Regions from separate parts of the Silvania sp. genome, predicted to be linked through region 3. Evidence: riboswitches for the same ligand, from Rfam matches in the RefSeq annotation. Region 3 holds a riboswitch; each other region holds the start of a gene.
The links. A riboswitch is a leader RNA that binds a small molecule or an ion and turns the genes downstream of it on or off. The one in region 3 is predicted to bind thiamine pyrophosphate.
Positions count from the first base shown of each region.

Region 1 (7,497 bases), on a different contig from region 3:
GTTGGACCTCCATCTGCAGGGAGGAGAACCGGCGGCGAATGGCAGGAAGATGACGACGAAAATAGTCCATCCCGACCTTGCTCTGATGCTCGCCGGTGACCAGCAGCAAGTGCTCAAACCCCATCTCACGGATCGCTGCGCACTCGCGGGCAATTTCGGTTTCATCCAGCGTTTTGCGCTTGATAGCGTTGCTCATTGAGAACCCACAGTAGGTACAGTCGTTGGCGCACAAATTGGACAGATAGAGCGGCACGTAAAAACTCACCGTATTGCCAAAGCGCTGACGGGTCAGACGCTGCGCCCGCTGCGCCATTGGCTCCAGATACGCGCTGGCAGCAGGGGAGAGCAGTGCCATCATGTCTTCGCGGGTTGGATGACGGGCATTCAGCGCACGCTTAACGTCCGTCGGGGTTTTGCTGTTGATGCGCAGGCGAATGTCGTCCCAGTTAAGCGTACGCCAGCGATCGGTAAAGGTGCGCATCAGAACGCCTCCAGAAAACCGGTCAGTGGGCTGGTGGCCTGGGCTTCAAAACTGCGCAAACCGGGACCAGACTGGCGGGCCAGTACACCCGCTTCTACCGCCAGACGGAAGGCGCGCGCCATCATCACCGGGTCGTCAGCGACGGCAATCGCCGTATTAACCAGCACCGCATCGGCCCCCATCTCCAGGGCTTGCGTGGCATGGCTGGGCACGCCGATCCCTGCATCTATTACCACCGGGACGGTCGCCTGTTGAATGATGATCTCGAGCATCGCGCGGGTCTCCAGTCCCTGGCTGGAGCCAATTGGCGCACCGAGCGGCATCACCGCCGCGCAGCCTACCTCCTCCAGCCGCTTGCACAGCACCGGATCGGCCCCACAGTAGGGCAGCACCGTGAACCCCTGTTTTACCAGTTGCTCGGCGGCTTTCAGCGTTTCAATCGGATCGGGCAGTAGCCAGCGGGCATCGGGATGGATCTCCAGTTTAAGCCAGTGGGTGCCCAGCGCCTCGCGTGCCAGCTGCGCGGCGAACACCGCCTCTTCTGCCGTTTTGGCACCGGAGGTGTTTGGCAGCAACGTGACGCCCGCAGCGCGCAGCGGCGCAAGAATGGCATCGTTGTGGTTACGCAGATCGACCCGCTTCATCGCCAGCGTCACCAGCTGGCTGCCGCTCTCTTTGAGAGCATCAATCATCAGTTGCGGCGAGGCGAATTTTCCAGTGCCGGTAAATAAATGAGAATCAAAAGTTTTATCCGCAATACGTAACATCTCAGCCTCCGGCAATCACCTGAAAGAGCAGGATCTGATCGCCTTCGCGCACCTGCTGAATATCCCACTGCTCGCGCGGCAGGATCTGTTGGTTAAGGGCCAGCGCCACCCCGGGCTTTAACTGGCGTAGATGGTCGAGCAGGGTGGCGAGGGTTATGTCGTCCGCACACTGCATCGGTTCGTCGTTAAACAGGATCCGCATGGCGTCCTCCGCATACCGTACAGCCGCTGGCACGCTGTAGCGCTAACTGCCGCCAGCTCCCCGCCCGGGCATCGAACAGTCGCAGCGTATTGCATGTGGTCTTAATCCCGCTGAGTAGCTTGATCGCCTCCAGCGCCTGCAGGGTTCCCATGACGCCCACTACCGGCCCGACGATGCCTGCGGTGCGGCAGTTACGCTGCGGCTCGCTATCATCCGGCCACAGGCAGCGGTAGCAGCCCTGCGTCCAGGGAGGGGTTAGCGTCATCAGTTGCCCGCCAAAACCCACGGCGCTGGCGGTGATGAGCGGGGTGTCGAGTGTTACGCAGGCAGCGTTAATCGCCTGCCGCGTCGCCATGTTATCGGTGCAATCCAGCACCAGGTCGGCCTGCGCCACCTGCTCGTTAAGCGCAGCGCCTTCCAGACGTTGCTGTAATGCAATCAGACGGATATCTGGATTAAGCTGGGTCAGCCGACGCTGTGTTACCTGCGCTTTCGGCTGATCCAGATCGTCGGTGGTAAATACAATCTGGCGCTGCAAATTACTCAGATGGACGTCGTCGTCGTCGGCCAGTACCAGCGTGCCAATACCTGCCCCGGTCAGATACAGCGCTGCCGGTGCGCCAAGACCACCCAGCCCCACAATCAGCACCCGACTGGCGAGCAGCTTTTGCTGCCCGTCGATGGCGATATCGTCCAGCAGGATCTGGCGGCTGTAGCGCATAAAGTCACGATCATTCATCGCCTGCCCCCACCCGTTGCAGTAATTGTGCCGTTGCCGCCTGCCAGTCATCGGCCTGAGTAATGGCGCTCACCACCGCGATGCTCCCGACGCCGGTCGCCAGTACCGCCGGGGCCCGCTCGAGGCTGATACCGCCGATGGCGACGGTGGGATAATCCGCAAGTCGTTCGATATGCCGGGTCAGCTGCTCCAGTCCCTGGGGCGCGGAAGGCATCTGCTTGGTCCGGGTCGGGAAAACATGCCCGAGGGCGATGTAGGATGGACGCGCCGCCAGCGCCACGTCGATTTCCATGTCGTCGTGGGTTGAGACGCCGAGGCGTAATCCGGCGGCACGAATGGCCTCAAGATCGGTGGTCTCCAGATCCTCCTGACCCAGATGCACGCCGTAAGCCTGATGCTTGATCGCCAGATGCCAGTAGTCGTTGATAAACAGGCGGGCGTCGTAGCGACGCCCCAGCTCAATGGCTGCCATGATGTCGGCTTCAACCTCGTCATCCTGTTTATCTTTGATTCGCAGCTGGATCGTTTTTACGCCCGCAGTCAGGAGGCGTTCAATCCACGCCACGCTGTCGACTACCGGATAAAGCCCCAGACGAAAGGGAACCGATGGGAAGTTGGGTTGATACATCACGCCTCCTCTTTTTTGAGGTAGATCTCGCCGCCTTTGGCGCGGAAGGATTCTGACATGTCGGCCATCCCCACCTCGATGGTCTGTTTCGCCGCGTAGTCGCGCACCTCCTGGCTGATTTTCATCGAGCAAAACTTCGGTCCGCACATGGAGCAGAAGTGGGCTACTTTGCCGGACTCCTGCGGCAGGGTTTCGTCGTGATAGGCGCGGGCGGTAAAGGGATCGAGAGCCAGGTTGAACTGGTCTTCCCAGCGGAATTCGAAGCGCGCTTTTGACATGGCGTTATCGCGGATCTGCGCCCCCGGATGACCCTTCGCCAGATCGGCCGCATGGGCGGCGATTTTGTAGGTGATCAGACCTTGCTTCACGTCCTCTTTGTTCGGCAGACCGAGATGCTCTTTCGGCGTGACGTAGCAGAGCATCGCGCAGCCAAACCAGCCGATCATTGCCGCGCCAATCCCGGAGGTGAAGTGGTCATACCCCGGAGCGATGTCGGTGGTCAGCGGCCCAAGGGTGTAAAACGGCGCTTCATGGCAGTGTTCCAGCTCCTCGGTCATGTTGCGGCGGATCATCTGCATCGGCACATGGCCCGGGCCTTCGATCATCACCTGCACGTCATATTCCCAGGCAATTTTGGTCAGCTCGCCCAGGGTGTGCAGCTCGGCAAACTGGGCTTCGTCGTTGGCGTCGCGAATAGATCCCGGACGCAGACCGTCGCCCAGCGACAGCGAGACGTCGTACGCGGCGCAGATCTCACAGATTTCGCGGAAGTGCTCGTACAGGAAGTTTTCCTGGTGATGAGACAGGCACCACTTCGCCATAATTGAGCCCCCACGGGAGACAATCCCGGTCAGGCGTTTGGCGGTCATCGGGACGTAGCGCAGCAGTACGCCCGCATGGATAGTGAAGTAGTCGACGCCTTGCTCTGCCTGCTCCAGCAGGGTATCGCGGAAGGCTTCCCAGGTGAGATCTTCGGCAATGCCGTTAACCTTTTCCAGCGCCTGGTAGATGGGAACTGTGCCAATGGGTACCGGGCTGTTACGCAGGATCCACTCGCGGGTTTCATGAATATAGCGTCCGGTGGAGAGGTCCATGACCGTGTCCGCACCCCAGCGGGTGGACCACACCAGTTTCTCCACCTCTTCTTCGATGGAGGAGGTGACGGCTGAATTACCGATGTTGGCATTCACTTTCACCAGGAAATTGCGGCCAATGATCATCGGCTCTGATTCCGGGTGGTTAATGTTGGCAGGAATAATCGCCCGGCCCGCCGCGACTTCGTCACGTACAAACTCCGGGGTGATGTTCTCCGGCAGGCGAGCGCCAAAGCCTTCGCCTGGGTGCTGGTGGCGCAGCACTTCCCCGCGAATACGCTCACGACCCATGTTTTCGCGGATGGCGATAAATTCCATCTCCGGGGTCACGATACCCTGGCGGGCGTAGTGCAGCTGAGTCACGCACTTGCCGGCTCTGGCGCGTTTCGGCGTCAGCAGGCCGGTAAAGCGCAGTTCATCCAGCCCATCATCCGCTAGGCGTTCTTTGGTGTAAGCAGAGCTTTGCTCGTCTAGCGCTTCGCTGTCGTCACGGGCGTCAATCCAGGTCTGGCGCAGCTTTGCCAGCCCTTTTTGTACATTAATCGTCACCGCCGGATCGCCGTAAGGACCGGAGGTGTCGTAGACCGGTACCGCCTCGTTTTCTTCCCGCTGCGGATTGTCTTTGCTGCCGCCGATAAGCGTCGGGCTGAGCTGGATCTCGCGCATCGGTACGCGAATATCGTCCTGCGATCCGCTCAAATAGATACGTTTTGAGTTGGGGAAAGCGGTGCCTTCCAGGGTGTCGATAAAGTGTTGGGCGTGGGCGCGCTGTTCGCGACGGGTCATTTTTGTGGCAGACATAGCTCATTCCAGAAAGTGTAGGAAGTGGCTTGTCAGACGTCGGATGAAGCAAGAGAGGATCGCCCGGAGGGCGATGCAATAAATTGACTCTTGTTCCCTTCGCAGGTTTTAACCTGATCAGGTTCCGCGGATCCCGAATTAACGGTCTCAGCCCGGCTTTCGCACTGGGCACTCCGACAAGAATGTGCTCCCTTACAGCGGGAGCAATGAATGTAAACTACGCGTTAACGATAAATAACTCAAGCCGGACGGGCGACGTTATCTTCGTTACTCGCTTTAAAATTGTGATCCAGCGCCAGCGCGATCAGGTTATCTTCCAGCGTAAATCGTTGCTCCAACGCCTCGCCGATATCGGAAAGTGCCTGCTGAAATTGCAGATAATTATCCTGGTCGATGGCGTTTTCGAGAGTGGAGTCGTAATAATCCATGATTTGCTGGGTATTGGCCTCCAGCTGGGGATACAGTTTGGTCGCGGCTAAAAGCGGACTGCTACCTTCCATTTCGCGAATAATACGTTCATAAATATTAAAATGACCGTTGGAAAGGTAATCGACAAGGCTTTGACAAAAATCATCCAGCGCTTTTTCGTTCAGGCGCATATAGGATTCTTTGCCAGGCTTAATGCCAACAAGGTTGTAGTAGGCAACAAGCAGATGTTTACGCACGTGCAGCCAGCGATCGACCAGTTTATTACTTCCGCCAACGCGCTCTGTCAGGTTTTCTAGCTGGTTTAGCATGTTTGACTCCGCAAGGTTAAGATTAAAAGCTGCCCACCCAAAATGTAATAGTAATGTTACCAACATGCCTGTGAAGCAAAGGTTGTGCAATAGATATGGATCGTATAATTGAAAAATCGGATCGTGGCTGGTGGTTAGTCAGCCATGAACAAAAATTATGGTTGCCCGGGGGAGAATTACCCCATGGCGAAGCGAAAAATTTCGATCTTGCGGGACAAGCCGCACTCAGTATAGGTGAGTGGCAGGGCGATTCTGTGTGGTTGATCCAACAAAATCGTTCCCATGAGATGGGATCGGTGCGGCAGGTGCTCGATCTTGATGTGGGCTTGTTCCAGCTGGCCGGGCGCGCCGTGCAATTGGCCGAGTTTTATCGTTCGCATCAATATTGCGGCTATTGCGGCCACACCATGCACCCGAGCAAAACCGAGTGGGCGATGCTCTGCAGCCACTGTCGCGAACGCTATTATCCGCAAATCGCCCCCTGCATTATCGTTGCTATTCGTCGTGATGATTCCCTTTTACTGGCGCAACACACCCGCCACCGTAACGGCGTTCACACCGTACTGGCCGGCTTTGTTGAAGTGGGCGAAACGCTGGAGCAGGCGGTCGCGCGCGAAGTGATGGAAGAGAGCGGTATCAAGGTGAAAAATTTGCGTTATGTCACCTCGCAGCCCTGGCCGTTCCCGCAATCGCTGATGACGGCTTTTATGGCCGAGTACGACAGCGGCGAGATTGTTATCGATCAGAAAGAGCTGCTGAGCGCCGACTGGTATCGCTATGACAATTTACCACTGCTTCCGCCGCCAGGCACCGTGGCGCGCCGCCTGATAGAAGATACGGTGGCAATGTGTCGGGCCGACGATGAATGACATGATACACTGGGGATAAGACGCTTAAGGAACTGCAAAAATGACCGAACTGAAGAACGATCGTTATCTGCGTGCGCTGCTGCGCCAACCCGTTGATGTCACCCCGGTATGGATGATGCGCCAGGCGGGCCGCTATTTGCCGGAATACAAAGCCACGCGCGCGCAGGCGGGCGATTTTATGTCGCTGTGCAAAAACGCAGAGCTGGCATGCGAAGTGACGCTCCAGCCGCTGCGTCGCTTCCCGCTGGATGCGGCGATCCTTTTTTCAGACATTCTGACCATCCCGGATGCAATGGGCCTCGGGCTCTATTTCGAAACGGGTGAAGGCCCGCGCTTCTCCTCACCGATTAAGTGCCAGGCAGACATCGATAATTTGCCCATTCCGGACCCGGAGCAGGAGCTTGGGTACGTGATGAACGCCGTGCGGACCATCCGCCGCGAGCTGAAAGGCGACGTGCCGCTGATTGGCTTCTCCGGCAGCCCGTGGACGCTGGCAACCTACATGGTTGAGGGCGGCAGCAGCAAAGCCTTTACGGTGATCAAAAAGATGATGTACGCCGATCCGCGGGCGTTGCATGCCCTGCTCGATAAGCTGGCGAAAAGCGTCACCCTGTACCTGAACGCACAAATTAAAGCGGGCGCTCAGTCGGTGATGATTTTTGATACCTGGGGCGGCGTGCTGACCGGACGCGATTATCAGCAGTTCTCACTCTACTACATGCACAAAATCGTTGATGGCCTGCTGCGTGAAAACGAAGGCCGCCGCGTGCCGGTGACTCTGTTCACCAAAGGTGGCGGTCAGTGGCTGGAAGCGCTGGCAGAGACCGGCTGTGACGCGCTGGGTATCGACTGGACGATGGATATAGCCGAGGCGCGCCGTCGCGTGGGCGACAAGGTGGCGCTGCAGGGCAATATGGACCCGTCTATGCTTTATGCGCCGGCTGCCCGCATTGAAGAAGAGGTCGCAACCATTCTGGCCGGATTCGGTCAGGGCGAAGGTCATGTCTTCAACCTGGGACACGGTATTCATCAGGATGTACCGCCAGAGCATGCGGGCGTGTTCGTGGAGGCGGTGCACCGACTTTCTGCTCAGTATCACCTGTAAGGAATTGCTATGGATCTTGCGTCATTACGCGCTCAGCAAATCGAACTTGCCGCCTCGGTCTCTCGCGAGGATCG
Region 1 covers NZ_JBOGBT010000015.1:4,454-11,950, forward strand. The annotation lists gene thiH (2-iminoacetate synthase ThiH) at 1-481, opposite strand, end outside; gene thiG (thiazole synthase) at 481-1,248, opposite strand; gene thiS (sulfur carrier protein ThiS) at 1,250-1,450, opposite strand; gene ACRDD5_RS02685 (HesA/MoeB/ThiF family protein) at 1,434-2,189, opposite strand; gene thiE (thiamine phosphate synthase) at 2,182-2,817, opposite strand; gene thiC (phosphomethylpyrimidine synthase ThiC) at 2,817-4,712, opposite strand; TPP riboswitch at 4,790-4,898, opposite strand; gene rsd (sigma D regulator) at 4,952-5,449, opposite strand; gene nudC (NAD(+) diphosphatase) at 5,545-6,318, shown strand; gene hemE (uroporphyrinogen decarboxylase) at 6,359-7,423, shown strand; gene nfi (deoxyribonuclease V) at 7,433-7,497, shown strand, end outside.
Region 1: it holds a riboswitch for thiamine pyrophosphate, as region 3 does, so the genes downstream of both, thiC (phosphomethylpyrimidine synthase ThiC) here and thiM (hydroxyethylthiazole kinase) in region 3, are expected to answer to the same signal.

Region 2 (7,497 bases), on a different contig from region 3:
CACGTGCGGAGCTGTCGGCGTATTCACGCGCGAGGGCGAACAGCTGCGGCATGGCGGTATTGGCCAGTGACGCCAGAAACACGCCGCAGGTTAATAAGGTCAGATAATGACGGTTAAAGGCAAACAGCAGCGCATTGCCGATGGCCATGGCGCAGCAAAACAGGATCAGTTTGCGCCGATCGCCCTGACTGTCCGAGCGCTTCGCCAGCCACAGGCTGACCAGGATCCCGGCGATGGCGTTAACAGTATAAAACAGCCCCCCCCAGAATGGCTGGGCCCCCACCTCACGGCTCAGGAATAGACTTAAGGTAGGCGCCTGCAACGCACCGGCCACGCCCATCATAAATGCCACCATTAAAAAGGCAGCGTAGACACCGTTGAGGCGGCGCCCCATCGTCATTAACCAGAGCATGATCAGTTCCCTTCAGCGCAAGTGAAAACGAAAAAAGCCAGCAGATGATACCTGCTGGCGTGGTGATTCGCACCAATACTCAGTCACACATGATCGAAGCAATTCAGCGTTCCGAGGTCGACGTTGTCACCTCCCACTGCATCAGATCGTCCAGTATTTTCAGCTGCTGTTCTGCGCACAGGCGGGCCAGCCAGGACACTCCTTTTGTCGCTGAGAAGTACTTTCGGTAAAACTGACGTGCGGTAGACCTCTTCATCATCACCTCCTCGCTTCATCGAAATGAATTATTGGCCTAATATAGGGATAAATAAATTGCTGATTTTTTGTCAGGAGTTCCTCTTTTATGCCGTCTGGTCGTCTGCAACAACAATTCATCCGCCTGTGGCAATGCTGTGATGGCCAAACCCGGGACACCACGCTCAGCGAACTCGCCGAGCTGCTCAGCTGTTCGCGACGCCATATGCGCACCCTCCTCAACACTATGCAGCAGCAGGGCTGGCTGAGTTGGGAAGCTGAAGCCGGACGCGGGAAACGATCCCGCCTGACCTTTCTCTATACCGGGCTGGCGCTTCAGCAGCAGCGGGCGGAAGACCTGCTGGAGCAGGATCGCATCGAGCAGCTGGTACAGCTGGTGGGGGATAAAGCCGCCGTGCGCCAGATGCTGGTGTCGCACCTGGGCCGTAGCTTCCGTCAGGGAAAGCACATCCTGCGCGTGCTCTATTACCGTCCGATGAAAAATCTTTTACCGGGCAGCGCGTTACGCCGCTCCGAAACCCATATGGCGCGACAGATATTTAGCGGGCTGACGCGCATAAATGAGGAAAATGGGGAACTGGAAGCCGATATCGCCCATCACTGGCAGCAACTTTCTCCGCTGCACTGGCGCTTTTTCCTGCGCCCCGGCATTCATTTCCACCATGGTCGCGAGCTGGAGATGGCCGACGTGATTGCCTCGCTGCAGCGCGCCCGCAAGCTGCCTCTCTATTCGCACATTACGCAGATCCAGTCCCCCACCGCCTGGACGCTGGATATTCAGCTCTCGGAGCCTGACCGCTGGCTGCCGTGGCTGCTGGGGTATGTGCCGTCGATGATCCTGCCGCAGGAATGGGAAACGATGCACAACTTTGCCAGCCAGCCGATCGGCACCGGCCCTTATGCGGTCTCGCGTAACAATAACAATCAGCTCAAGATCCGCGCCTTCGATGATTACTTTGGTTACCGGGCGCTGATTGACGAAGTGAACGTCTGGGTTTTGCCGGATATTAACGAAGAGCTGAGCGTCGGTCTGACGCTGGAGGGGCCCACCGAGGGCGAAAAAGCGGTGGAGAGCCGTCTTGAGGAGGGGTGTTACTACCTGCTGTTCGATGCCCGCTCCCCGCGCGGTGCCAGCACCGACGTGCGCCAGTGGATAAGCCGGATCCTCTCTCCTGCGAACCTGATCTATCAGGCCGAAGAGCTGTACCAGTCCTACTGGTTCCCGGCGTATGGCCTGCTTCCCCGCTGGCACCATGCCCGTCCGGGGCGCGGTGAAAAACCGGCCGGGCTGGAGAGCATTACCCTGACCTTCTATCGGGAGCATGTCGAACATCGGGTCATCGCCAGAATGATGAGCGAACTGCTGGCCGCCGAGCAGGTGACGCTCAACATTCAGGAAGTCAACTACGACGAATGGCATCGCGGCGATGTGGTAAGCGACATCTGGCTCAACAGCGTTAACTTCACCCTGCCGCTCGATTTTTCGCTGTTCTCACACCTGTATGAAGTGCCGCTGCTGCAGCACTGTATTCCCCGCGACTGGCAGCAGGACGCCGCCGCCTGGCGCGCGGGCGAGATGAATCTGGCGGTCTGGTGCCAGCAGCTGCTGGCGCAGCAGGCGATGGTCCCGCTGATCCACCACTGGCTGATGATCCAGGGGCAGCGCAGCATGCGTGGCCTGCGCATGAACACGCTGGGCTGGTTTGACTTTAAGTCGGCATGGTTTGCGCCGCCTGAACCATAATACTTTCGTAATATTCACCAAATCATTACAATGCTGTCGTTCTCATCGGGGTGCTGCGCGCGAGCGTGTGCTGAGAAAATACCCGTCGAACCTGATCCGGATAACGCCGGCGAAGGGATTTGAGGCTGTCGCTCAAAATCCTTTGCCACTCTCAATGTAAGAGGTGCAAAGTGTTCAAAACTGTTCTTCCCCTGCTGGCGCTGATCGCGCTGCCTGCCGTCGCCAGCCCTGTGCTGACGGTCTACACCTACGACTCTTTCGCCGCCGACTGGGGCCCGGGCCCGGCGGTCAAAAAAGCCTTTGAAGCCGACTGCGGCTGCGAGCTGAAGTTCGTGGCGCTGGAAGATGGCGTCTCGCTGCTCAATCGCCTGCGCATGGAAGGTAAAAACAGCAAAGCCGATGTGGTGCTGGGTCTGGATAACAACCTGCTGGAAGCCGCCACCCAAACCGGGCTGTTCGCGAAAAGTGGCGTGGCGACCGATGCGGTAAACGTGCCCGGCGGCTGGAAAAATGACACCTTTGTGCCTTTCGATTACGGCTACTTCGCCTTCGTCTACGACAAAAACAAGCTGAAAAACCCGCCGAAAAGCCTGAAAGAGCTGGTCGAGAGTGACCAGAAATGGCGCGTGATCTACGAAGACCCACGCACCAGCACCCCGGGTCTCGGCCTGCTACTGTGGATGCAGAAAGTGTACGGCGATAAAGCGCCGGAAGCCTGGCAGAAACTGGCCGCCAAAACGGTCACCGTGACCAAGGGCTGGAGTGAAGCCTACGGTCTGTTCCTGAAAGGGGAAAGCGACCTGGTGCTGAGCTACACCACCTCGCCTGCGTATCATATTATCGCCGAGAAGAAAGACAATTATGCCGCCGCTGATTTTGCCGAAGGTCACTACCTGCAGGTTGAAGTGGCTGCCCGCACCCATGCCAGCAAACAGCCGGAGCTGGCCGAGAAGTTCCTGAAATTCATGGTCTCACCGTCGTTCCAGAGCGCCATTCCAGAGGGCAACTGGATGTACCCGGTCACCAACGTCGCGTTACCTGCCGGTTTTGACACGCTGGTGAAACCCAAAACCACGCTGGAATTTACCCCGCACGACGTCGCCGGGAAACGTGCCGCCTGGGTCAGTGAATGGCAACGCGCCGTCAGCCGCTAATCGCCGGCTGGCTCCTTCCGGGGCTGACGGCTGCCACGCTGATGGTGACCGTCGCGCTGGGGGCGTTTCTCGCGCTGTGGCTTAACGCACCCGCTACTGACGTAGCGGCACTGTGGCACGACAGCTATCTGTGGCACGTCATCCGCTTCTCGTTCTGGCAGGCATTTCTCTCCGCACTGCTCTCTGTCGTACCTGCCATCTTCCTCGCCCGCGCCCTCTACCGACGTCGCTTCCCCGGCAGGCAGGCGCTGCTACGCCTGTGCGCGATGACGCTTATCCTGCCGGTACTGGTGGCGGTGTTTGGCATTCTTAGCGTCTATGGCCGTCAGGGCTGGCTTGCCTCCCTGTGTCAGGTACTCGGACTGGAGTGGACGTTCTCACCCTATGGCCTGCAGGGCATTTTGCTGGCACACGTCTTTTTCAATATGCCGATGGCCACGCGGCTGCTGCTGCAGGCGCTGGAGAATATCCCCGGTGAGCAGCGCCAGCTGGCCGCCCAGCTCGGGATGCGCGGCTGGTCGTTTTTCCGGTTTGTCGAGTGGCCCTGGCTGCGCCGCCAGATCCCCCCGGTGGCTGCGCTGATTTTCATGCTCTGCTTCGCCAGCTTTGCCACGGTGCTCTCTCTGGGCGGCGGGCCACAGGCCACCACCATCGAGCTCGCCATCTATCAGGCCCTGAGCTATGACTACGATCCCGGTCGCGCGGCGCTGCTGGCGATGGTGCAGATGTTCTGCTGCCTGGGGCTGGTGGTACTGAGCCAGCGGCTGGGTAAAGCCATTGCGGTGGGCAGCAGCCAACTGACCGGCTGGCGCGATCCGCAGGACTGCCTGCGCAGCCGCCTGACCGATGGCCTGCTGATCGCTCTGGCGCTGCTGCTGCTGCTCCCGCCGCTGCTGGCGGTGGTGGTCGACGGGCTGAACCTCAACCTACTGTCGGTCCTGCAACAGCCGGTGCTCTGGCAGGCGCTCGGCACCTCGCTGCGCATTGCGCTCGGGGCGGGTTTACTCTGCGTGGTGCTGACCATGATGCTGCTGTGGACCAGCCGCGAACTGTATGCCCGACAGGCAATCGTGGCCGGACAGATGCTGGATCTCAGCGGCATGTTGATTCTGGCGATGCCCGGCATCGTGCTGGCGAGCGGATTTTTCCTGCTGTTTAACAGCACCATCGGCCTGCCTGAATCGGCGGACGGGATTGTGATTTTCACCAATGCGCTGATGGCGATCCCCTATGCACTGAAAGTGCTGGAAAACCCGATGCGCGATCTCAGCGCCCGCTACACGCAGCTTTGTTCCTCGCTGGGGATGCACGGCTGGCAGCGGCTCACAACGGTTGAGCTGCGCGCGTTGAAGCGCCCGCTGGCTCAGGCGCTGGCATTTGCCTGCGTGCTGTCGATCGGGGATTTCGGGGTGGTGGCGCTGTTTGGCAATGACGATTTCCGCACCCTGCCGTTCTGGCTGTATCAACAGATCGGCTCTTACCGCAGCCAGGATGGTGCCGTCACGGCGCTGCTGCTGCTGCTGCTGTGCTTTGCGTTATTTACCGTTATCGAAAAACTTCCGGGACGTGATGTTAAAACTGACTGATGTAACCTGGCTTTACCAGCACCTGCCGATGCGTTTCACCCTCTCCGTTCGCCGGGGAGAGTTAATCGCGGTGCTCGGCCCCAGCGGGGCGGGAAAAAGTACGCTCCTGAACCTGGTCGCCGGTTTTCTGCAACCGGCCAGCGGCAGCATCACCATTGAAGAGAAAGACCATACCCGGACGCCGCCTTCTCAGCGCCCGGTGTCGATGCTGTTTCAGGAAAACAACCTCTTTACCCACCTGACGGTGCGTCAGAATATCGGCCTTGGGATGCATCCGGGGCTGCGGCTGAACGCCGATCAGCAGCAAAAGCTGAACAGCATTGCAGCGCAAATGGGGATCAGCGACCTGCTGGAACGTCTGCCGGGAGAGCTTTCCGGGGGTCAGCGTCAGCGTGCCGCCCTGGCGCGCTGCCTGGTGCGTGAACAGCCCATTTTGCTGCTGGATGAGCCCTTTTCGGCGCTGGATCCCGCCTTACGCCAGGAGATGCTGCTGCTGGTAAAAGAGGTTTGTGAGCGTCAGCAGCTGACGATGCTGATGGTGTCACACAGCGTGGAAGATGCGGCGAGGATCGCCCCCCGCGCCGTGGTGGTGGCCGATGGGCGTATCGCCTGGGATGGCGATACCCAGGCGCTGGTGCAAGGTAAAGTCAGCGCGTCGCGGCTGTTGGGGATCGCGTAAACCCGGTCAACGGCTGACCACTTTTAGCAAGATCTCGCCGTACACCGGCATCAGCGGGTGGCGAATCAACGCCACCAGCGCCATCACCGCCACGCCCAGCATCACGGGTGCCACCCACAGCAGACGTCCACGCGGCAGGTAAGTGCTCAGACGATCGGCGCTCGCTTTACCGCTGCGCCACAGTCGCCAGCAGAGCCATGCCGCCAGCCACAGCAGCAGCGCGGTCGCCAGCAGCAGCCATTTAAAGCCTCCGCTCTGCATCCCGACAGGAATATCGATCGCCGCACCGGCCAGAATGCCCGGCAGGAAATAGACCGGCGGCCAGAACAGGCACCCAATCAGATTCGGCACAATAAACTTCGACACCGGCAGATCGAGCATCCCCGCCACCATCGGCACCAGCGGACGCGTCGGACCCACAAAACGGCCCACCAGAATGGTAAACATGCTGTGCTGATGCAGGGCGTGCTCGGTTTTATCGAGCAGGGCTTTGTTCTTCTTCATGAACGACCAGCGGTGCAGCGGCTTTTTAAAGCGCCAGCCCAGCCAGAAAGAGATCCAGTCGCCCAGCAGACAGCCGACGATGCCCGCCAGCCACGCCTGCCAGAAGTTAACCTCGCCGCTGCCGATCAGCGCCCCAAGCCCGGCCATCATCACCGTGCCGGGTAAAATGAGCCCGACCAGCGCCAGAGATTCGAGAAAGGCCACTAACGCAATCGCGAAGAGCGAGTAAGTAACGGACTGGGTAATAAAATGTTCCAGCAATGCCTGCATAACTGTTCCGGTCAGGTAACAAAGCAGGGATTCTGCGAAGACATGCCTGCTGCGTCAAGACATCAATTGTCTGAATAGTTTACCGGGTGTACGCGGCTTTCAGCGAATTCGTTTAGTTTTATTTACCTTCTGTTCACTTTTTTACTCACAGCCCGCGCGGAATTCGCTGGGGCTGGCACCGGTGCATTTCTTAAATACGCGGGAAAAATAGAGTTGATCTTCAAAGCCTACGTTGCGCCCGACGCTGGCAATCGGCATCCGGGTGGTGCTCAGCAGCAGTTTGGCCTGGCTGATGCGCTGATCTTCGCGCCAGCTCAGCACGCTCACGCCCAGCTGCTGGCGGAACAGGTGCGACAGGCGCGACGGAGAGAGGCAAACGTGCTGGGCAACGCTGGCAATGTCGAACTGCCCGTCCGCCAGATGATCGCTGATGTACTGGCATGCCTCGCGCACCCGATGATCCAGCGGCGGGTTGAGCGACTCGTTGATCGCCTCCATGCGCCTGAGCAGCAGTTGCTCCAGCAGGTTGATCGCCAGCAGCTCTGCATAGCGCCCACCCGCCTGCCCGGCCTCGATAATCTGGGCGAACAGCTCGCGAAACTGCGGCTGATGCACGTCATCCGGGCGATAAAATCCAGTGTGGGCAAACATCGACGGCCAGCTCAGCCACTCCTGCCAGTAGGCGCGCGGACGAAAGTAGACCCACTGGTGATACCACTCGCTGGCATCCGGATGGCGTCCGTAGTGGTGAATTTCTCCCGGCGGAAACAGCAGAATATCGCCTGGACGGCAGATATAGGTTTGATCGTTATTCTTAATCACCCCTTCGCCGCGCACGGTCATATTGAGGATATAGCCTTTCATCCCCAGCGGTCGATCAACGTAAAAATCGA
Region 2 covers NZ_JBOGBT010000039.1:85,730-93,226, forward strand. The annotation lists gene ACRDD5_RS08155 (sugar efflux transporter) at 1-412, opposite strand, end outside; gene sgrT (glucose uptake inhibitor SgrT) at 516-668, opposite strand; gene sgrR (HTH-type transcriptional regulator SgrR) at 756-2,411, shown strand; TPP riboswitch at 2,448-2,547, shown strand; gene thiB (thiamine ABC transporter substrate binding subunit) at 2,582-3,565, shown strand; gene thiP (thiamine/thiamine pyrophosphate ABC transporter permease ThiP) at 3,541-5,151, shown strand; gene thiQ (thiamine ABC transporter ATP-binding protein ThiQ) at 5,135-5,830, shown strand; gene ACRDD5_RS08185 (DedA family protein) at 5,837-6,604, opposite strand; gene araC (arabinose operon transcriptional regulator AraC) at 6,746-7,497, opposite strand, start outside.
Region 2: it holds a riboswitch for thiamine pyrophosphate, as region 3 does, so the genes downstream of both, thiB (thiamine ABC transporter substrate binding subunit) here and thiM (hydroxyethylthiazole kinase) in region 3, are expected to answer to the same signal.

Region 3 (7,497 bases):
AAACAACGGCGTCACCAACGGGGCGGCGATGCGTGCCTCCCCGCTGGGCTGCCTGCTGCCCGCGATGCCTCTGGAGCACTTTGTTGAACAGGTCGCGCTGGCCTCCAGCCCGACCCATAAATCGGATCTCGCCATCGCCGGTGCGGTGGTGATTGCCTGGGCGATTTCCCGCGCCATCGACGGAGAGCGCTGGCAAAACATCGCTGATGCCCTGCCGGGTATCGCCCGCTATGCGCAGGAGGCCAAAACCACCACTTTCAGCGCGTCGCTTGCCGCGCGCATTGAACTGGCGCTCAAAACCGTGCGGGAGGCCACTGGCACAGAGTCCGCCAGCGAGCAGGTGTATCAACTTATCGGGGCGGGAACCAGCACCATTGAGTCCGTTCCGGCGGCGATCGCGATGGTTGAGCTGGCGGGGACTGACCCGAACCGCTGCGCTATTTTATGCGCCAACCTGGGCGGCGATACGGACACCATTGGCGCAATGGCAACGGCTATCTGTGGGGCGCTGCACGGCGTGCAGGCGATTGACCCGGCGCTGAAGGACGAACTTGACGCCGTTAACCGCCTCGATTTTGGTCATTACTGCGAAAAACTCCTGCACTACCGGGAGCAAAGGGAGGCCGTATGAGTTTGTTAGCCCAGCGTCTGGAAGCCTTACACGCCACGCGCCCGGTCACGGTGCTGGGTGCGGCGGTGATTGACGTGATCGCCGATGCCTACGCCCTGCCCTGGCGCGGGTGTGATATCGAGCTAAAACAGCAGGGCATCAACATTGGCGGCTGCGCGCTGAACATCGCCATCGCCCTGAAGCGGCTGGGTATCAGCGCACAAAACGCGCTGCCCGTCGGTCACGGCGTGTGGGCGGACATTATTCGTCACGCAATGGCAAAACAGGATCTGCACAGCGTCGTGGAAGCCGAAACCGGCGACAACGGCTGGTGCCTGGCGCTGGTGGAGCCTGACGGCGAGCGGACCTTTATGTCGTTTAGCGGGGTGGAAAACCAGTGGCAGCAACCCTGGCTGGATGCGCTTACCGTGCCGCCTGACAGTCTGGTCTATCTGTCGGGTTACCAGCTGGCATCACCGTGCGGGGAGTTACTGACGGGCTGGCTGGAAGGACTGCAGGACGTGACGCCGTTTATCGACTTTGGCCCGCGTATTGCGGATATTCCTGACCCGCTGATGGCGCGGATTATGGCCTGTAACCCGATCGTGTCGCTCAATCGCCAGGAGGCGCAGCTCGCCGCTGAAAGATGGGGTGTCGAGGATGACAGTTTAGGCGCGTACTGGCAGCAGCGGTTCGGCTCAGTGCTGATTGTCCGTCACGACAAAGACGGTGCAGCCTGGTATGACGCTGAAACCTCGGGCTATGGTCCTGCCTTTCCGGCTACCGTGGTCGACACCATTGGCGCAGGTGACAGCCACGCGGGCGGTACGCTTGCCGGGCTGGCGGCGGGGTGGAGTCTGGCTGACGCGGTGATGCTGGGCAATGCCGTGGCCGCCTGGGTGGTCAGCCATCGCGGAGGGGACTGTGCCCCCACGCGCGAGGCGTTACTCTTCGCACACAAAGACGTATAGATCGCTGCGACAGTAGCTAATGCTGTACTCAATGGGCCGGTGTTGCTGGTCAAGCGCAATCTGCTTGATCACCAGCACCGGTATTTTGTCATCCATTTTAATATGGGTCTGAAATTCACTGTCCGGCATGCGGGCGCTGACGCGAGAACGGGTCCGCTGCGGGAAGATATTCTGGCTGCGAAAGTAGTCGTACAGCGAAATACCAATCGCATCCGGGTCAGGGATAAGTGCCACCGGAACCCAGGACTCTTCAATCGAGACGGCGTCATCATCCACATAGCGAATACGCTTCAGCAAAAAGACGTCACTTTCCGGGGCAATCGACAGCTGGCTGGCAACCTCTTCCGGACACTTCACCACCCGCTTGTTGACCCATAGCGTGTTGGGCTTTTTACCGCGCAGCACCACCTGCTGAGAAAAACCGCGCGCTTCCTTAAGGGAATATTCAAAGATATTATTGATTTGTGTCCCGTAGCCCCGGGCGCGCGTCACTACCCCCTCCTCTTCCAGCGCCTGCATTGCTTTACGCACCGTAATGCGCGATACCCCGGTCAACTGGCTCAGATCGCGCTCACCTGGCAGAATATTCCCGTGGGCCAGCACCCCGCTGCGCACCGCATTTTTTACCGTTTCGGCAAACTTCAGGTACAGCGGGGTATTGTCCGGTGCCGCGATCCGTTCAGTCAGCTCAGCAATTAGCCGGGTATGCGCTTGTTCCATCTCTGTTTTTCTCAGGCCTGATATCTCCTGCCAGTATAAGGCTTACCACCACGCGTGGAAATGGTGTACCGGCCCAATACCGTGACCCACTTCCAGACTATCGGCTTTTGCCAGCGCGCTTGAGAGCCAGCGCTTGGCCTCCTGCACCGTATCAGGCCAGTTGTCATGACGTGGACGTAATGCCGCGAGGGCAGCAGAGAGCGTACAGCCCGTACCGTGGGTATTTTTGGTCTGCACGCGCGGGGCCGTAAAGCGGAGTTCGCCGTCACGGGTAAAGAGCCAGTCCGGACTTTCGGCATCCTCCAGATGACCACCTTTCATCAGTACCGCCCCGCAGCCCATGGCGAGTAGCGCAATGCCCTGCTCTCTCATTTCACGCTCGTTTTGTGCGTGCGGGGCATTGAGCAGCGCAGCCGCTTCGGGCAGATTGGGTGTGATCAGCGCTACCTGTGGCAGTAGCTTTATACGCAGCGTATCGACGGCGGAAGCCGATAATAGTGGATCGCCGCTCTTTGCCAGCATCACGGTATCGAGCACCACGTTCTGCACCTGATAACGTTTAAGCTGCTCTGCCACGGCCTCAACAATATCCGTCTCTGCCAGCATGCCGATTTTGGTGGTATCGATGCGCACATCGCTGAACACCGACTCCAGCTGCGCGGCCACAAAATCCGGTTCGATGCGATACACCGACTGGACCCCACGGGTATTTTGCGCCACCAGCGCGGTGATGACCGAGCAGCCGTAGGCGCCCAGCGCGGAGAAGGTTTTCAGGTCGGCCTGGATCCCTGCGCCGCCGCTGGGATCGGTACCGGCAATGGTCAGAGCGTTAATGCGCTTCATGCCTGATCCCCCAGATTCCACAAAGCATCCAGAAACGCCGTCGCAAAACTGCCCGGCCCCTGACTTTGTGCGGCAGCGAGGGTGCCCGCCCGCTTCATCCAACCACAGGCTGCGGCGATGTTATCCAGCCGATCGCCCGGCAGCGAACAGCTGGCCGCCGCCACCGCCGACAGCGCGCAGCCGGTGCCCACCACGCGGGTCATCATCGGATTGCCGCCGGTCACAGCCTGGATGCGCTGCCCGTCAGTGACGTAATCCACCTCGCCGGTCACCGCCACAATTGCATTGGTCTGACGCGCCAGCGCCTGCGCCGCAGGCAACGCGCTGGCTGCCGTATCGGTGGTATCCACCCCGCGCCCGCCCGCGCTCATCCCGGCCAAGGCCATAATTTCTGAGGCATTGCCGCGGATGGCGGCAGGTTTCAGGGCGAGAATTTGCTGGCAAAAGCGGGTGCGGTACGCCAGCGCCCCAACGGCGACCGGATCGAGCAGCCAGGGTTTGCCTGCGGCGACGGCGCTTTCGATTGCCCGGCGCATCGACTGAGCACGCGACGCAGTCAAGGTGCCGACGTTAATCAGCAGCGCATCGGCCACAGAGGCAAACTGTTCGGCCTCTTCGGCTTCAATCACCATCGCCGGTGACGCTCCGAGAGACAGCAACACGTTCGCGGTAAAGGTCTGCACCACATCATTGGTCATGCAGTGCGTCAGCGGGGAACGGGTTCGGAAATGGTGTAAGGCGTGTAAATTGAGCAGGTCAGGCTGCATGGTATCGCTCCTGCCTTGCGCGAAGAAGCGATAGCCCGGAGGGCATCTGACTTCCCTACGCTGGCATTATCCAGATCAGGTGGTACGGGTATTTCTCAGCCTTCACAAGGAAGGGCACCCCGAGTCATGTAAGTTAAATCTTTTTACGCCCGCCAGATTAGGGGAAGCGGCTTGCTGGTGCAAGCAGTTCATCCGGCCCCCCTTACTGATTGTTACGAAACGAAGTTTCCCTTAAGTCTGATACTTGTTGCGCATGGGGTGATTGTTTGTAAAATGACCTCCTTGATTATTTCCTCATTAACCAGAGGGATTTATGGCGACAGGGATTGTGCTTTGCCAGGGGGACAGAACAACATGCGGAGGAAGAATCGTCGTAGGCTCAGCGCTGGGTATTGCTTTCGGTAAACCGATAGCAAAAGAAGGCGACCCTGTAACCTGTGGCAAAGACGGCAACACGTACAAGATTATTGGCGGGATCTCAATTTTTACGGATGGTGCAGATAACAGACGTGTAGCAGGGTCACTTGATAGCTACAGTTCATGCCCCTGTAAGGCAAAAATACGCCCCTCTAACGCTTACCCCATGTATGAAAAAGAAGAACCACAGGCATTCGGAAACGCAGGCTCAGCGACTGTGGCTCCACTATCCGCCTCACTCGCTCCAGAAGTTTACTCAGAGCCTGAACAGCACGCACAGACAGCGAAGAAGAAAAAATCGGGCATAGATGCAGGTTTCGCTGTTCTCCCCTATGGCGGTACGACAGAAGCCTGGCAACGTCTGCTGTTCACTGAAAACCCACCGGCAGGAGCCAAAGCGCTATTTGCTACGCTGAACGGTGCAGACCAAAGCTATAAAGCTGGTTCGATTATGCTTCTGGTTGATCCTGAAAAGCAGGACGACGAGCAGATCGCCCACATGCAAAAAGCAAAAGCCAGGGTTGATGCAGCCCTTGAGCCGCTGACACATAAAGAAGCTAATTTCCTGCACAAGCATTACGCCACCATTGCCCATTTTTCTAACATTGCGGATAAAGGAATAGGGCTTGTTGCCGATCCGGTCGGGAAATATTTTGAGAATATCGAACGAATTCTCAAAGAGATCCAGGCGACATATAAAAATACGTATATGACGCGAGGCGCATTGATCGGTGAACAATTCTATGTGAGGCGTACTCAACTCTTCAACGAACTCGACAGTATTCTCAAAGTTGGCTTCCTGAATAAAGCGATGAAGCTTGGAGAGTATAATAAAATCAAAAATGTGCTGGGTTTGTCTACCCGTTCAATAACATACCAATGGAATGAGACTGGGATCAGCGATATTGAAGGATACGCAACCCATATTGAGCGCGCAGCTAAATATGTTAAAGCAATGCGCTATACTGGTTACGTTGGAATAGTGTTTAGTGCGGTTCACTCAATCAATGAGATAAATGAGGCTTGTTCAACTGGTCGCGAAACTGAATGTGCGAAGAAAAAATATACAGAGATCGGTAGCTTCGCTGGTAGCCTTGCTGGTGGTTATGCCGGAGGTGCTGTTGGTATGGGTATCTGCTCTTTAGTTTTGGGTGTTACAACAATAGAGGTAGCCGGGGCTGGTGCCTTAGCCTGTGGCATAATTCTTGGGAGTGGTGGCGGTGCCCTTGCTGGTGAATACTTCTCAGACAAAGGCGAAGGCTTTGGTGAGATGATTTATAACTCGGTAGGTAAATAGTGTGAATATTACATCTGCTATTTTATTTGTACTCTTTATGGTTTTTACAATAATAACATATGGGTATTCCGCATTAAAAAACAAGCATCACATTATATTGTGTGAAATTTTCCGCGAGCGATTTGGATTTCTACCAAATGGAATAATACTTGCTCAGGCAGGGGGGCTTTTTTTTACATTTCAAAAAGACTTTTATTTCTTCTTACCTCTTATTGTAAAGAAAGGCAGTTTCATAGTTAGAGGTATGAACTCAGACCATTATGATTTCATCAGAACTTTACCCGATGAAATGACATCATGGCTAAAAGTTAAGTTCACATTATTTTTGATAACTATTATTTTAATTCTTTCTAATGTCGCTGCCTCTTATCTATTTATCAAATCGTGAAAAATAGAAGCCAAATATACTTTTATTTGGCTTCTTCTCTTTCTAACCATTTACTCCCAATCCAGACCATCAATCACATAAGAAACTGAGGATAAGGGAAACATATGTAAATAACGCTTAGTGAGACCTCCGTTTTTCTCATGCAGTGGGATTTGGATATTATTCAGCGCGTGGAGCGAGAGACGAGCAATCTGCCTGAGCTCTAACCCCAAAGCGCTGAACGCTTCGCCATTATCTGCTTAATACTATCCCCGCGTGGCGTAAGAATAACGAGGCGGGCAGTTAAAATACCTTTTGTAGAGGGAGTATCGTTCTCGCCACTCCCTCTACAGACCACTCTCATCTTTTTAGCTATTCGTGCTAAGTGTGATCTGCATCAAGCTGTTTAGCCTACCCTTTCGCGATAGTACCCTCGCGTTAGCAATCCGTTACTTCTATAGAAACAAGACCGTCATGCCGACGCGTTCTCAGCTCACTTAAGGTTAATCTATGAACAAGATTGTATTAGCAGGTATTGTGGCAGCGCTTCTCTCAGGCTGCGTCTCTGAGGAGCAACGCTTAGCAGACTGCGAAGCAAAAGGCGTAAGCCGCGATGCGTGCTATATCGCCGATCAGAACCGTCAGGCTACGATCAATGCGGCAGCTGAAAAGCAGGCGTTAGAGAATGCGCAAGCGGCAACAAAGGTTAAAAAGTAAGTTTACGGCGTCCAAAAACCTTTGCCCGCCATCGCGCTGGTGAGGGTATTTTTTTGCCCGGAATTGCCCCACTTTTTTAGCCTGAGCGCCCGCGGGTAAACCGTAGTCGCCATGCGGGTTAACGGCCTGCGCGCGTCAATTGCGAACGCGTAACAAAACGATAAACAATTAACCATTGAGCCCCACGCAAAAAGGCTCTATATTGGCCGCGAATTTTTGATGCCCTTCTCATTTTTCTTTTAATTGTTCAATCGTGGCCATCGATGAGCCGCGGTTGTAGGAGTGATATGATGACGGATAAAGTCCGTATTGATTCTTTGAATGCCTCTTCTTTCAAAACCAACGAAACCTATCTGGCCCGTCAGGCCGAAATGGAATCCAACGTCAGAAGTTACCCACGCAAACTGCCTTTAGCGATTACTAAGGCGGACGGCGTGTGGATCACTGATGCGGATAACAAAGAGTATCTTGATTGCCTTGCCGGAGCGGGAACGCTGGCATTGGGTCATAACCATCCTGATGTGCTGAAAAGCATCCAAAGTGTCATTACCAGCGGCTTGCCGTTACATACCCTGGATCTGACTACGCCGTTGAAAGACGAGTTTTCAGAATACCTGCTCTCCGTTCTGCCTGGTCAGGGCAAAGAGTATTGCCTGCAGTTTACCGGCCCTTCCGGCGCGGATGCGGTTGAAGCCGCACTGAAGCTGGCGAAAAAAGTCACCGGCCGCAGCGGCATTATCAGCTTCTCTGGCGCGTATCACGGAATGACGCACGGCGCACTGTCCGTG
Region 3 covers NZ_JBOGBT010000017.1:65,948-73,444, reverse strand. The annotation lists gene ACRDD5_RS03120 (ADP-ribosylglycohydrolase family protein) at 1-631, shown strand, start outside; gene ACRDD5_RS03115 (PfkB family carbohydrate kinase) at 628-1,581, shown strand; gene ACRDD5_RS03110 (GntR family transcriptional regulator) at 1,555-2,301, opposite strand; gene thiD (bifunctional hydroxymethylpyrimidine kinase/phosphomethylpyrimidine kinase) at 2,344-3,144, opposite strand; gene thiM (hydroxyethylthiazole kinase) at 3,141-3,911, opposite strand; TPP riboswitch at 3,947-4,043, opposite strand; gene ACRDD5_RS03095 (PAAR domain-containing protein) at 4,225-5,625, shown strand; partial or broken gene ACRDD5_RS03090 (hypothetical protein) at 6,503-6,697, shown strand; gene ACRDD5_RS03085 (diaminobutyrate--2-oxoglutarate transaminase) at 6,997-7,497, shown strand, end outside.